3 regions of the Clostridium thermobutyricum genome follow, and region 3 is predicted to be linked to each of the others. Evidence: predicted binding sites of a transcription regulator. Region 3 holds the regulator's gene; each other region holds the start of a gene.
The links. Region 3 encodes NrdR, which represses ribonucleotide reductase genes. Its sites were predicted from a motif close to CACNANATNTNGTG; they were not measured.

Region 1 (4,253 bases), 1.6 Mb from region 3:
AATCTTTAACTCTTAATTTTTTCAGTACACTATACCTATGCATTAGTGATTCTTTTGCAGTTTCCAATCTCTCATCTAATATATGGAAAAACTTATCAATGTTCCCTTCAGCTTGTATTCCGATTCTTGGAAGGTTTATAGTAGTAGGAGCTATATTTCCTCTACCTTTACATCCAGGTTCTCCATTTACATTTTTCATTAAATAAGTTCTACATCCCATAGTTGCTGGCATATATCCCTTATCATAATAATATTTATTGAAGTCAGCATCTATATTCATAAATGTAGGGTTCATTCTTTTTGCTGCTACTTTACAAGCTAATTCATATAAATAGTAATATTTATCTTCTTTTTCTCTATTTATACCTTCTTTAACTCTAAAGATTATATTTGGAAATATTGGCTGCTCACCTTTTCCTAGTCCTTTTTCGTATTCTAATAAGAATATTTCACAAACTAAAGCTGCATCTTCTGAATTTGGTATTCCTAAGTTAATTGATGAGAAAGGAACTTGTGAACCTGCTCTTGAGTGCATTGTATTAAGATTATATACAACTCCCTGCATTGCTTGGTGAATTCTCTTTCTTAATCTCTTTTCTACTAGTTCATTTAATTTACTTTCATCAATTCCTAGTTCAATAAATTCTTTTTTTATTTCATCTCTTGTCGGTTTAACAAATACTGCCATATCATTGTCAAAATCAGGATGACTTTGACCTCCAAACATATCATTTTGAGTTGACTGTAGAAGAATGCATGAAAGCTCTGCTGCTGTTTCTATTCTTCTTGGTGCATTTATAGTTCCATATCCAGTATTAAATCCTTTTTCTAATAATTCTCTAGTTGGAATATGAAGACAATTTGTTGTTAAGTTATAACTATCTAAATCATGATAGTATAAATCACCAACTTCATGTCCTTTTGATAAATGCTTTGGCATAGTTGCTAAATTGTGCCATTTGTTTGATTCAGATGCAATTCTTAAAAGTTTGGAGCTAAAATTATTTCCAACATTAGCATTATCTCTATCTGTTTCAACACCAATTTTTCCGATGGCTTTCATAAGGTCTGATTTAATTTCTCTAACTTTTGTTCTTTCTTTTCTGTAGTTTCTATAAGCTATAACAACACTTTTTAAACTTGTATCTCCTAATGCTTTTTCAACTAAGTTTTGAACTTCCTCAACAGAAACTCTGTCATTTCCCGTCATTTCTATATAATTTATTACCTTTTGAACTATGTCAAAAATTTGACTTGTTCTAAGTTTTACACCTACTTCTGTAGCTGCTTTCTGAATTGCATTAGCTATTTTAGATGAATTAAATTCAACCTCTCTGCCATCTCTCTTCACAACATATAGCATTTAAACTACCCCCATTACACAATATCTAGTATATTTATTACTGTATTATTATACTTCAAAATATATACAGGTGCAATTACCTTTTCCTATATATTTGTTTGATATAGTTATACTTATGTCTATTTATCTCTATTTTTTAGTTTATTTTGTACTTTTTCTTTTATGATTTAATAAACATTAAGTTATCTTTTTATAGTTCAAATTAATATACATAAAGTATATTAATTTTTGAAAAAGAAGGTGTTAAAATGAAAAAATTATTTTTTATTCTTACTATATTTTCTAGTTTCTTATTGATAGGTTGTAATAAGAATTTAGAAAATAAAGAATCTACTCAAACATCTGCAGGTGTTAATAATAATATTCCAAAAGAACCCCTTATTTATCCATACACTGGTGAAATTTCTTCAAATGATCCAAATTTGCAAACTGCTTACATGTCAATAATAGAAAATTCTTCTTTCGCAAGACCACAAAATGGATTATCAGAGGCAGATATTGTTTATGAAACTTCAGCAGAAGGTGGTATTCCTAGATTTTTAGCTTTATTCCATAAAAATTCTCCTGAAAAAATAGGACCTGTAAGAAGTGTTAGACCATATTTTTTAACTTTTGCTAAAGAACATGCTCTTCCTTTTGGACATTGTGGAGGTTCTTCTGCAGCAATTAGTGAAATTAAATCTGATTCTTCCTTAATGAGTTTAAATGAAATGTTTAATTCTAAAGCTTATTTTAGAGATAATAATAGAAAAGCTCCTCATAATTTATACACTAGCTCAGATAAGCTTAAAAATTTGATAAAAGAAAAAAACTTTAATATTTCCGCAAAGCAATTCTTTAAATATGATGAAAATGCATTAAATACTTCAAAAGAAACAGCAAATAATATTCATATTGAACCTAATAAAATTTATACAATAGACTATAAATTTGAAAATGGAAAATATACAAAATATATGGATAATGAAGCATCTATAGATGCTAATAATAATAATCCAGTAGCCTTTAAAAATGTAATAGTACAAAAAACTGATATTTATTTAAATGAAGATGGATCACATTTAGACATAGATTTAGTAGGTGAAGGAACAGGTTACTTATTTACTAATGGAAAAAAATCTGATATTACTTGGAATAAAATTTCTGAATATAGTCAAACAAAATTCTATGATTCTAAAGGAAATGAAATCAAACTCTCCCCTGGAAATACAATAATAAATGTTATTGATAAAGAAGCTAAAATTTCAATAGAATAAAAATTTAAATTTTCTAAACTCAATTTTTATTAAAATTATAAAATTTGAGTTTCTTTTTTTAGAATTTTTTAGAAATAAATTGCAAAACTATATCAGTAGTGATATAGTTTTAATTAGCAATAGTGATATAGATTAAATTAGCAATAATGATATAGTTTGTACTAAGGAGGATTTTAGTATGCAAAAAATTGCTTTAGTAACCGATAGTGGTTCTGATTTAACATTAGAAGAATTGAAGGAAAACAATATAGAACTTGTTCCTTTTAGAATAATATACCCAGAAAAAGAATATAATGATGTTTTAGAAATTTCACCAGATGATGTCTACAATAGATTAAAAGAACATATTCCTACAACTTCATTACCAAGTATTGATTACATGGAAGGAGTATTAAACAGATTAGAAAAAGAGGGATATACTCATGTAATTATGATTTCAATTTCAAGTCATTTCTCTGGTACTGGAAACTCATTTAGATTATTATTAGAAGATCATCCTAATTTAACATCTTTTGTTTTTGATTCAAAAACATTAAGTGCACCTCAAGGAACTCTTGTATTAATGACTGCTAAGATGATTAGAGATGGACTTTCATTTGAAGAAATATGTGAAAAGCTACCTGTTCTTAGAACTCAATCACATGGATACTTCACAATTGATACATTAGAGTATTTAAAAAAAGGTGGAAGAATAGGTTCTGTTGCAGGTACAATAGGTTCTGTTCTTAATATAAAACCTATTATATGGGTTTCTGATGAAGGTGTTTATGAAACATATGCAAAAGTTAGAGGACAAAAACAAGCTCTTTCAAGATTACAAAAAATAGCTAAACAAGAACTTGATAAATATGGTGATTGTGATGTAACTGTTTTATCAGGAGGCGCTGATGATCTTGCTCAAAAACTTTATGAAATGATAAAAGATTTTGAGCACATAAAAAGTATAAGATTTTCAAAAATAGGTCCTGCATTAGGTGTTAATACTGGACCTGGTACTGTGGGAGTATCATTACAAGAGGTTCATTAATATGAATGATAACTTTGAATACACTAGCTTAAAGGATATAAAATCCGAAGAGAAACGTTTATATAACGAATATAAAAAGAGGATGGCTGAACTAAAAAAAGCTAAAAAAGAAAAAATTAAGGCTACTAGTTCAGGGCAAGTATTTACCAAAGGATTATTACCTATATATGTTTTGCATATATTAAATTTAAATCCTACTAACGGTAACGAAATTGCACATAAAATTTCTCAAAGAACTGATGATAAATGGCGCCCAAGTACAGGTGGAATATACCCTATCTTAAAAAAGCTTGAAAGCGAAGGATTGATTATTGGTGAATGGGATGATCCTAAAAAGAAATTTAAAAAAATATATTCAATTACAGAAGAAGGTCATAAAGATTATTTAAGAAAAAAAGCTCTTTTAAAGCCTAAAATTGAAGAAGCACTAGATGTATTTAATTTAATATACAATGATATTTATTAATAAAAGGAATGCTATTTTAGCATTCCTTTTATATTTTAGAATAATTTTATTTTTTTCAGTAAATAATACTTTTATGGAGGTGCATTATGTTTGCGAAGATTATAGATTTAAATAATTCAGAAGCTTTTGTAATATCAGATT
Region 2 (4,253 bases), on a different contig from region 3:
CTTTGTATCCAAACATCTCCAGGTCCTGTTACTGTGGCAAAGAAAATACCTTCTCCACCAAATAAACTATTCTTTATTCCACCAACATATTGTATATCATAATTTATGTCTTTAGTCATAGCAACTAAACATCCAGTATCAATCTTTAAAACCTGTCCTGGAAATAAACTTTTCTTAACTATAGTTCCACAAGCATGTATAAAAGCCATACCATCACCTTCTAATTTTTGAAGAATAAATCCTTCTCCTCCAAAAAATCCAGCTCCAAGCTTTCTTTTAAAATCAATTCCTACGCTTACACCTCTAGCTGCACATAAAAACGCATCTTTTTGGCAAATAATTTTTCCACCATATGCTCTTAAATCTACAGGAATAATTTTCCCGGGGTATGGAGATGCAAAAGCAACTTTTTCTCTAAGAGGCCCACCATTAGTAAATAAAGTCATAAAAAGACCTTCTCCACTTATAGCTCTTTTAGCAGCTCCACCAAGAATACCAAAAAGTCCACCAGATTTTTTGCTTCCATCACCAAATATAGTTTCCATTTGAATATTTTGATCCATCATCATCATGGCTCCAGCCTCAGCAATTACAGATTCACCTCTATCAAGTTCTATTTCTACAAACTGCATATCATCGCCATAAATTTTAAAGTCTATTTCATCATTATACATAAAAAACCTCCTATTTTTTATTATATTTTACACTAATCTATTTCAATATAAACTTAATTTTTATTTAAATTTTTACTTTTATTATTATATACCTTAATATTTATTAAATTTATATATAATAGATTCAAAAAATATTATTTTTTAATATATCTCAAATATTTTTTTAATTCTATATTTATTTACTTTATATTTCTCTATTATTATTTCCTATAAAAATTTTAATTACTTCTATTAAAATATTTTTTTTAATTTATCAAATAATATAATAATAAATTGTTTTCAATTTTTATATTAATATTTTTATATTTATAAAACAATTTAACTTATAAAAAACTAAAAGATTATCTTTATAATTTAATATGAAAAATATTTTTTGAAAATTTCAAGAAGCATATTATTTTAAAAAATTAAGAATTTATGTCGAAAAATTAAGTTGTTTAAAGAATAAGCCGATAATTCCTTTAAAATAACAAAATTCAATATGTTGTATGAAAATAAATTTAGTAGTACAATATTCTGTGTCTTTCAGGACATAATAAACAAACTGTAGTGAAAAGACTTACATTTTATTAAAGATAATTTTAGGAGTGGTTTTAAGTGGACGTAATAAAAAGAGATGGAAGTAACGTAGAATTTAACAAAGATAAAATAAATGAAGCTATAACAAAAGCAATGAAAAATGGTAGTGGAATTTACTTACCAGACATAGCTAAATTAATAGCTGATGATGCTGAAAAATACTTTATTGAGCAAAATGATATTGCTACAATTTATAAAATCGAAAGATATGTATATGATAGATTAGTTCATTACGGTCAAATAGAAACCGCTAGAGCTTATGAAGGTTATAGAGCTGTACAAGAATTTAAAAGAAATACTAATACTACAGATGAAAGTATCTTAAATTTATTAAGTAGACAAAATGAAGATGTAATGAATGAAAATTCTAATAAAAACCCAGTAGTAGCTGCAACACAAAGAGATTTAATTGCTGGTGAAGTATCTAAAGATATTTCTAGAAGAAAATTAATTCCAGCTTACATAGTTCAAGCACATGATGAAGGAGCTATTCATTGGCATGATATGGATTATAGTTTATCACCAATGTTTAACTGCTGTTTAGTTAACTTAGAAGATATGTTTTCTAACTCTACTGTTATTAATGAAAAATTAGTAGAAGAGCCTAAATCATTTAGTACTGCATGTACTGTAGCAACTCAAATTATTGCTCAAGTTTCTTCTAACCAATACGGGGGACAAAGTATTACTATAAAACATTTAGCTAAATATCTTAAAGTAACTGAAAATAAAGCATATAATCATTATTTAGAACTTTTACATGATGAAGAATTAGCTAAGAAATTAGCTTTAGATGCTAAAATGAAAGAACTTAAAGATGGTATACAAACTATAAGATATCAATTATCAACTTTACAAACTACTAACGGTCAAGCACCATTCTCTACAATTTATTTAGAAATAGAAGTTGGTCATCCTTATGAAGAAGAAATGGCTTTAATTTGTGAAGAAATGATTAGACAAAGATTAGAAGGAATGAAAAACTATAAAGGACAAGAAATTGGTGAAGCATTCCCTAAATTAGTATACTTATTAGATGAACATAACTGCCTTGAAGGTGGTAAATATGATTATATAACTAAACTTGCAGCTAAATGTACAGTTAAAAGATTAGTTCCTGATTACCAATCAGCTAAAATTATGAGACAAAATTATGAAGGAAATGCATTCCCTCCAATGGGTTGTCGTTCACACTTATCTCCTTATAAAGATGAAAATGGAAATTATAAATGGTATGGAAGATTTAATCAAGGTGTTATAAGTCTTAACCTTCCTCAAATAGGAATATTAGCTAAAGGTAATATGGATTTATTCTGGAAAATATTTAATGAAAGATTAGAGTTATGTAAAGAAGCATTACTTACTAGACATAAAATGTTACTTGGAATAACTTCTGATTCTAGTCCTATTCACTGGCAATATGGAGCAATAGCTAGACTTAAAAAAGGTGAAAAAATAGATAAATTACTTAAAAATGGATATTCTACACTTTCATTAGGATATGTTGGATTATGTGAATTAACTTATGCAATGCTTGGAGTTAGCCACACAACTCCAGAAGGAGAAAAATTTGCTTTAGAAGTAATGAATCACATGAATAACAAATGTAATGAATGGAAAAATGAAACTGGATTAGGATTCAGTTTATATGGAACTCCAGCTGAAAGTTTAATATATAGATTCTGTAAAATTGATACTGCTAGATTTGGAAAAATAGAAAATGTAACTGATAGATTATATTATACAAATTCATATCATGTTCACGTATGTGAGGAAATTGATGCATTCTCTAAATTAAAATTTGAATCACAATTCCATAATATATCTCTTGGTGGATGTATTTCATATATAGAAGTGCCAGATATGAGCAAAAACGTTGAAGCTATTGAAGATGTAATAAACTTTATTTATCACAATATTCAATATGCTGAAATAAATACAAAACCAGATGTATGTTACAAATGTGGATTTACAGGTGAAATCCAATTAAATAAAGAAGACTTAACTTGGCATTGTCCTTCTTGTGGAAATAGTGACCAAGATGAAATGCAAGTTATGAGAAGAACTTGTGGTTATATTGGAACTAACTTCTGGAATAAAGGTAGAACTCAAGAAATTGGAGAAAGAGTTTTACATCTTTAATAAACATTTTGAGTGTTTGAGTATTTCAAACACTCTTTACATATCAACAAAAGTTAAATATTTAAATGAATTTTTAGAAAAGTACAAGGGGTGAAAATTTATGAATTATGCACAAATAAGAAAGTTTGATGTTACAAATGGCCCTGGTGTTAGAACAACTCTATTTGTAAGTGGTTGCACTCATAAATGTGATGGATGCTTTAATGATGAGCAACAAAACTTTAATTATGGTAATGAATTTAATAAAGAAACTGAAGATGAGTTTATAAAATATACTTTAAATCCACAAATTAAAGGTGTTAATATACTTGGTGGAGAGCCAATGCAACAAACAAAAGATAATACTTTATTGAACTTATTAAAAAGAATAAAAAAAGAAACAGCTAAACCTATATGGTTATGGTCTGGATATACTTACGAACAAATTATAAGTGATCCTAAAAAGTTAGAATTATTAAATCAAGTTGATGTTTTAATAGATGGAAAGTTTCAAATAGCTAATAGAAATATAAGCTTAAAATATAGAGGCTCTTCTAATCAAAGAGTAATAGATGTTAAAAAATCTCTTAAAGAAAATAAAGTAATTACAATAATATAAATAAAAAAGACTCTAAATAGATTTATATATTATTTCTATTTAGAGTCTTTCATTTATATTAAGCTTCTCCATATCCTGATGCAAAATATAATATTCCAATTTTTTTGACCTTAAAATTAAAAAGTGTACTTTCTTTACTTATATTAGTTAAATTATAAATTACAGCATTTCCAGCTTTAAGTTCTTCTTTATCTAATTTATTTTGAAGTTCATTATATTCTATATAAGAAGTAATAAATTCACTTATATTACATGATAAA
Region 3 (4,253 bases):
CTTTCTTATATATCTTATATGAACATCTATAGTTCTAGTATCTCCTATATATTCATATCCCCATATTTTATCTAAAATTATCTCTCTATTTAATATTCTTCCTTTGTTTTTAGCTAAGAACTCTAAAACTTCAAATTCTTTTAAAGTAAACTCTACTTTTTGATTATTTATAAGAACTTCTCTTCTAAAATAATCTATTTTTACTCTTCCATTATCATAACTTTCCTCAAATTCATCTTCTTTAGCTATTGTTCTTCTTAAAACAGCCTTTACTCTAGCTAAAAGTTCTCTTATGGAAAATGGTTTAGTTATATAATCATCTGCTCCAAGTTCTAATCCTAGTATCTTATCTAATTCTTCTCCTTTGGCTGTTACCATTATTATTGAAGTTTCTTTTAAATCTTTATCTCTTTTTATTTCTTTACAGACATCTAATCCATCAATTCCTGGTATCATTAAGTCTAAAAGAACTAAATTTGGTTTATTTTCCTTTGCAAGTTTTAAAGCTTTTTCTCCATTATTTGCAGTATAAACTTCATATCCTGCATTTTTTAGATTAAAGTTTAGTAGCTCTAAGATATTTTCCTCATCATCTACTATTAATATCTTTTCCTTAGCCAAACAAAACAACTCCTTTATTTCATAATTACAAAAGTAAACAGTCTTCCATATGAGCCATCTGACTTTCTATATGAATGTAATTTTATATCTTCTGTACAGTATGTACATAAGTTTAAACTAAATATATTATCTTCTTTTACTCCAAAATCTAAACAATCTTTTTCTATAACCTTTTCCATTGAAAGATTTCTTCCTGCAAAAAGTTCTTTTTCTTCTATTCCTGTTTCTTTTAAAAATCTTTCTTTCAATTCTTCTGAAATTTCATAACAACATTTTCTTATATGTGGCCCTATATAAATTTTTATATTTTCAGCTTTACAATTAAATTTTTCTTTCATTCCTTCTAAAGCTTTTTTTACAATTCCTGATATAGTTCCTTTCCATCCACTATGAACTGCTCCAACTACTCCTAAAGTTTTATCAATTAATATTATTGGAACACAATCTGCTGTAAATACTCCAATACAAGTATCTAATTTATTTGTTATTATTCCATCACCTTCGTTATCATTAAATGATTCTTGTCCATCAAAAACATATACAGTATCTGAATGAATTTGCTTTAAATAAGCTAGTTCTTTAACATTAAATTCATTTTTTATTACATCTAATTCTTTTATACCCTCTTCAGTATTTCTATTAAAGCTTCTATTTTCTTCTGCTGTTGAAAATCCTATAGTAATATTATCCTCATTTAAAATTAAATAATCTCTTTTTTTTTCTAGTTTTTTTATATCTAAATTAATCATAAACTCCTCCAACTCTATTTATTTCTAATTTTATCATTTTATTTTAATTTTATCTATTAAAAATTATATAAAGAAAGCACTCCTTATTTGGAGTGCCTTCTTTACTCTTTAATTAAACTGTTTATTTCTTCCATAAAAGTATTTATATCTTTAAACTGTCTATATACTGATGCAAATCTAACATAAGATATTTCATCTATATTTTTTAACATTTCCATAACCATCTCACCAATTTTTTGTGATTGTATTTCTGTTATCATTTTATTAGATATTCTCTTTTCAATCTCTTCTGCTATTTCTTCTATTTGCTTTCTTGATACAGGACGCTTTTGACATGCTATTATTAAACCATTTATTATCTTTTCTTTATTAAAATTCTCTCTTGTAGAATCTTTCTTTATAACTAACATAGGAATGTCTTCAATTTTTTCATATGTAGTATATCTTTTTCCACAATTGGAACATTCTCTTCTTCTTCTAATTGTTGTGTTATCATCCGTTGATCTTGAATCAACAACTTTGCTTTCATTATAAGAACAAAAAGGACATTTCATATTTAATCACAACCTTTCTGTAGATATTTTATCCTATAAGCTTATTATACATAGTTTTACCTGTTCTGACTAGTTTTATAGTGTATTTATTAATTATATTTATTATTCTCTATATTTATTAAATTAAGATTTTCAAGAGAGACTAATATAACATCCATACCAATTTTAACTACATTGTCCCAAGGTATTTCTATTTCATCTTCTTTTTGAAACCATCCTTTATTTTCACCTGGAAGTATAAGTCCATCTACTTTGTCATTTTCGCAATCAATTTTTATATCATAAATAAATCCTAATTTTTTTCCTGTATTAACTTCTATAACTTCCATATTTCTCATTGAGTTAATTGAATGTAAATTTTCTTCCATTTTATCTTCCCCCTTATTAAAATAAAAATTTCTCCCTATTATTTTTATTCTATTTAGATAAAAAAAAGAACCATTTAGGTTCTTTTTTATATATGTTTTTTCATATGCTTTAATGCTGTTTTTTCTAATCTTGATACTTGAGCTTGAGATATGCCAATTTCGTCTGCCACTTCCATTTGAGTTCTTCCTCTAAAAAACCTTAAATTTAATATTAGTTTTTCTCTATCTGTTAATTTTTTCATAGCTTCATTTATTGATATATTTTCAAGCCAATTTTCATCTGTATTTTTAGAGTCACTTATTTGATCCATAACATATATGGCATCTCCTCCATCATGATATATAGGTTCAAATAATGAAACTGGATCTTGTATTGCATCTAAAGCAAATACCACATCTTCTCTTGGTATTTCAAGTTCCTTTGCAATTTGTGAAATATTTGGCTCTTTATTATTTTCTTTTATAAGTCTATCTCTAACTAACAAAGCTTTATATGCTATATCTCTTAATGATCTACTAACTCTTATAGAATTATTATCTCTTAAATAACGTCTTATCTCTCCTATAATCATTGGCACTGCATAAGTTGAAAATTTAACATTTTGTGATAAATCAAAATTATCAATTGCCTTCATAAGTCCAATACATCCTACTTGGAATAAATCATCCACATTTTCTCCTCTATTATTAAACCTTTGAATAACGCTTAAAACTAATCTTAAATTACCTTTTATAAATGTTTCTCTAGCATTCGGGTCTCCATTTTGCATATTTTGTAAAAGCTCTCTTTTTTCTTTTTCCTTTAATACAGGTAATTTTGCTGTATTAACTCCACATATCTCAACTTTATTTACTATCAATTTTGTCAACTCCTTTAGAAGTAATATCGCCATAATAAACATTATTTCCGCTAGAGTTAACTTTTATACTAAAGACAAACCTTAAACCATCTTACTTATTTCTTTTTTTAATCTACTTATTATTTTTTTCTCTAATCTTGATATATAAGATTGTGATATTCCAAGCATGTCTGCAACCTCTTTTTGAGTTTTTTCAGTTGTTCCATTTAATCCAAATCTTAATTGTACAATTTCTTTTTCTCTTTCATTTAAATTTTTCAATGCTATAAATAATAATTGCTTATCTACTTCATCTTCAATCAAATTATAAACTATATCATTTTCAGTTCCTAGTATATCTGATAATAATAATTCATTTCCATCCCAGTCTATATTTAAAGGTTCATAAAATGATATTTCAGCTTTTATTTTAGTATTTCTTCTAAGATACATTAATATTTCATTTTCTATACACCTAGATGCATATGTAGCTAATTTTATTTTTTTTTCTGTATTAAATGTATTTACTGCTTTTATAAGTCCTATTGTTCCTACTGATATTAAATCTTCTACATAAACTCCTGTATTTTCAAATTTTCTTGCTATATAAACAACTAATCTTAAATTTCTTTCTATTAATGTACTTCTTACACTTTCTTGTCCATCTCCTAACTTGTCCAAAAGTTCTTCTTCCTCATCTTTTGATAAAGGTGGTGGCAAAGCATCACTTCCTCCAACATAGTGTAAATTACTTTCTCCTATACCAAATACATTTAAAAATTTATTTAATATAACACTTAATTTAATATTTTTTGAGGAGCTTTCTTCTATTTTTTTTTCCTCAAATAACTCAATTGCTTTTTTTCTATATTTATCTAATTCAATAATATTTATATCTCCCATAACTCCTCCTTTATATAACACCTCTTGATATTAAACCTACAAACTCATTTTCCTTGCTTAATCTATCATCACAAGGACATATTATTCCTTCTATCTCCCTCCAAAGTTTTCCATCCTTAAGTATTCTTATGTTTTCTACTTTAAATCCATACAAACCACCTGAATATCCAATAGCTTTATATGGAATTCTATACATTTCATCCTTTTTAAAATTTATAT

Region 1: a site for NrdR is predicted at 1,381-1,394, ahead of nrdD (anaerobic ribonucleoside-triphosphate reductase). Genes of this name have one in related genera too.
Region 2: a site for NrdR is predicted at 1,182-1,195, ahead of nrdD (anaerobic ribonucleoside-triphosphate reductase). Genes of this name have one in related genera too.

What each region holds. Positions count from the first base shown of each region.
Region 1 is NZ_KB850956.1:2,642,746-2,646,998, forward strand. Features, by position in the region: gene nrdD (anaerobic ribonucleoside-triphosphate reductase) at 1-1,363, opposite strand, end outside; gene HMPREF1092_RS12410 (DUF3048 domain-containing protein) at 1,612-2,619, shown strand; gene HMPREF1092_RS12415 (DegV family protein) at 2,798-3,646, shown strand; gene HMPREF1092_RS12420 (PadR family transcriptional regulator) at 3,648-4,112, shown strand; gene HMPREF1092_RS17275 (hypothetical protein) at 4,168-4,253, opposite strand, start outside.
Region 2 is NZ_KB850958.1:379,923-384,175, forward strand. Features, by position in the region: gene HMPREF1092_RS15355 (TIGR00266 family protein) at 1-674, opposite strand, end outside; gene nrdD (anaerobic ribonucleoside-triphosphate reductase) at 1,272-3,395, shown strand; gene nrdG (anaerobic ribonucleoside-triphosphate reductase activating protein) at 3,496-3,993, shown strand.
Region 3 is NZ_KB850956.1:993,121-997,373, reverse strand. Features, by position in the region: gene HMPREF1092_RS04570 (response regulator transcription factor) at 1-621, opposite strand, end outside; gene pgeF (peptidoglycan editing factor PgeF) at 636-1,370, opposite strand; gene nrdR (transcriptional regulator NrdR) at 1,472-1,924, opposite strand; gene HMPREF1092_RS04555 (YlmC/YmxH family sporulation protein) at 2,014-2,292, opposite strand; gene sigG (RNA polymerase sporulation sigma factor SigG) at 2,379-3,152, opposite strand; gene sigE (RNA polymerase sporulation sigma factor SigE) at 3,234-4,034, opposite strand; gene HMPREF1092_RS04540 (sigma-E processing peptidase SpoIIGA) at 4,045-4,253, opposite strand, start outside.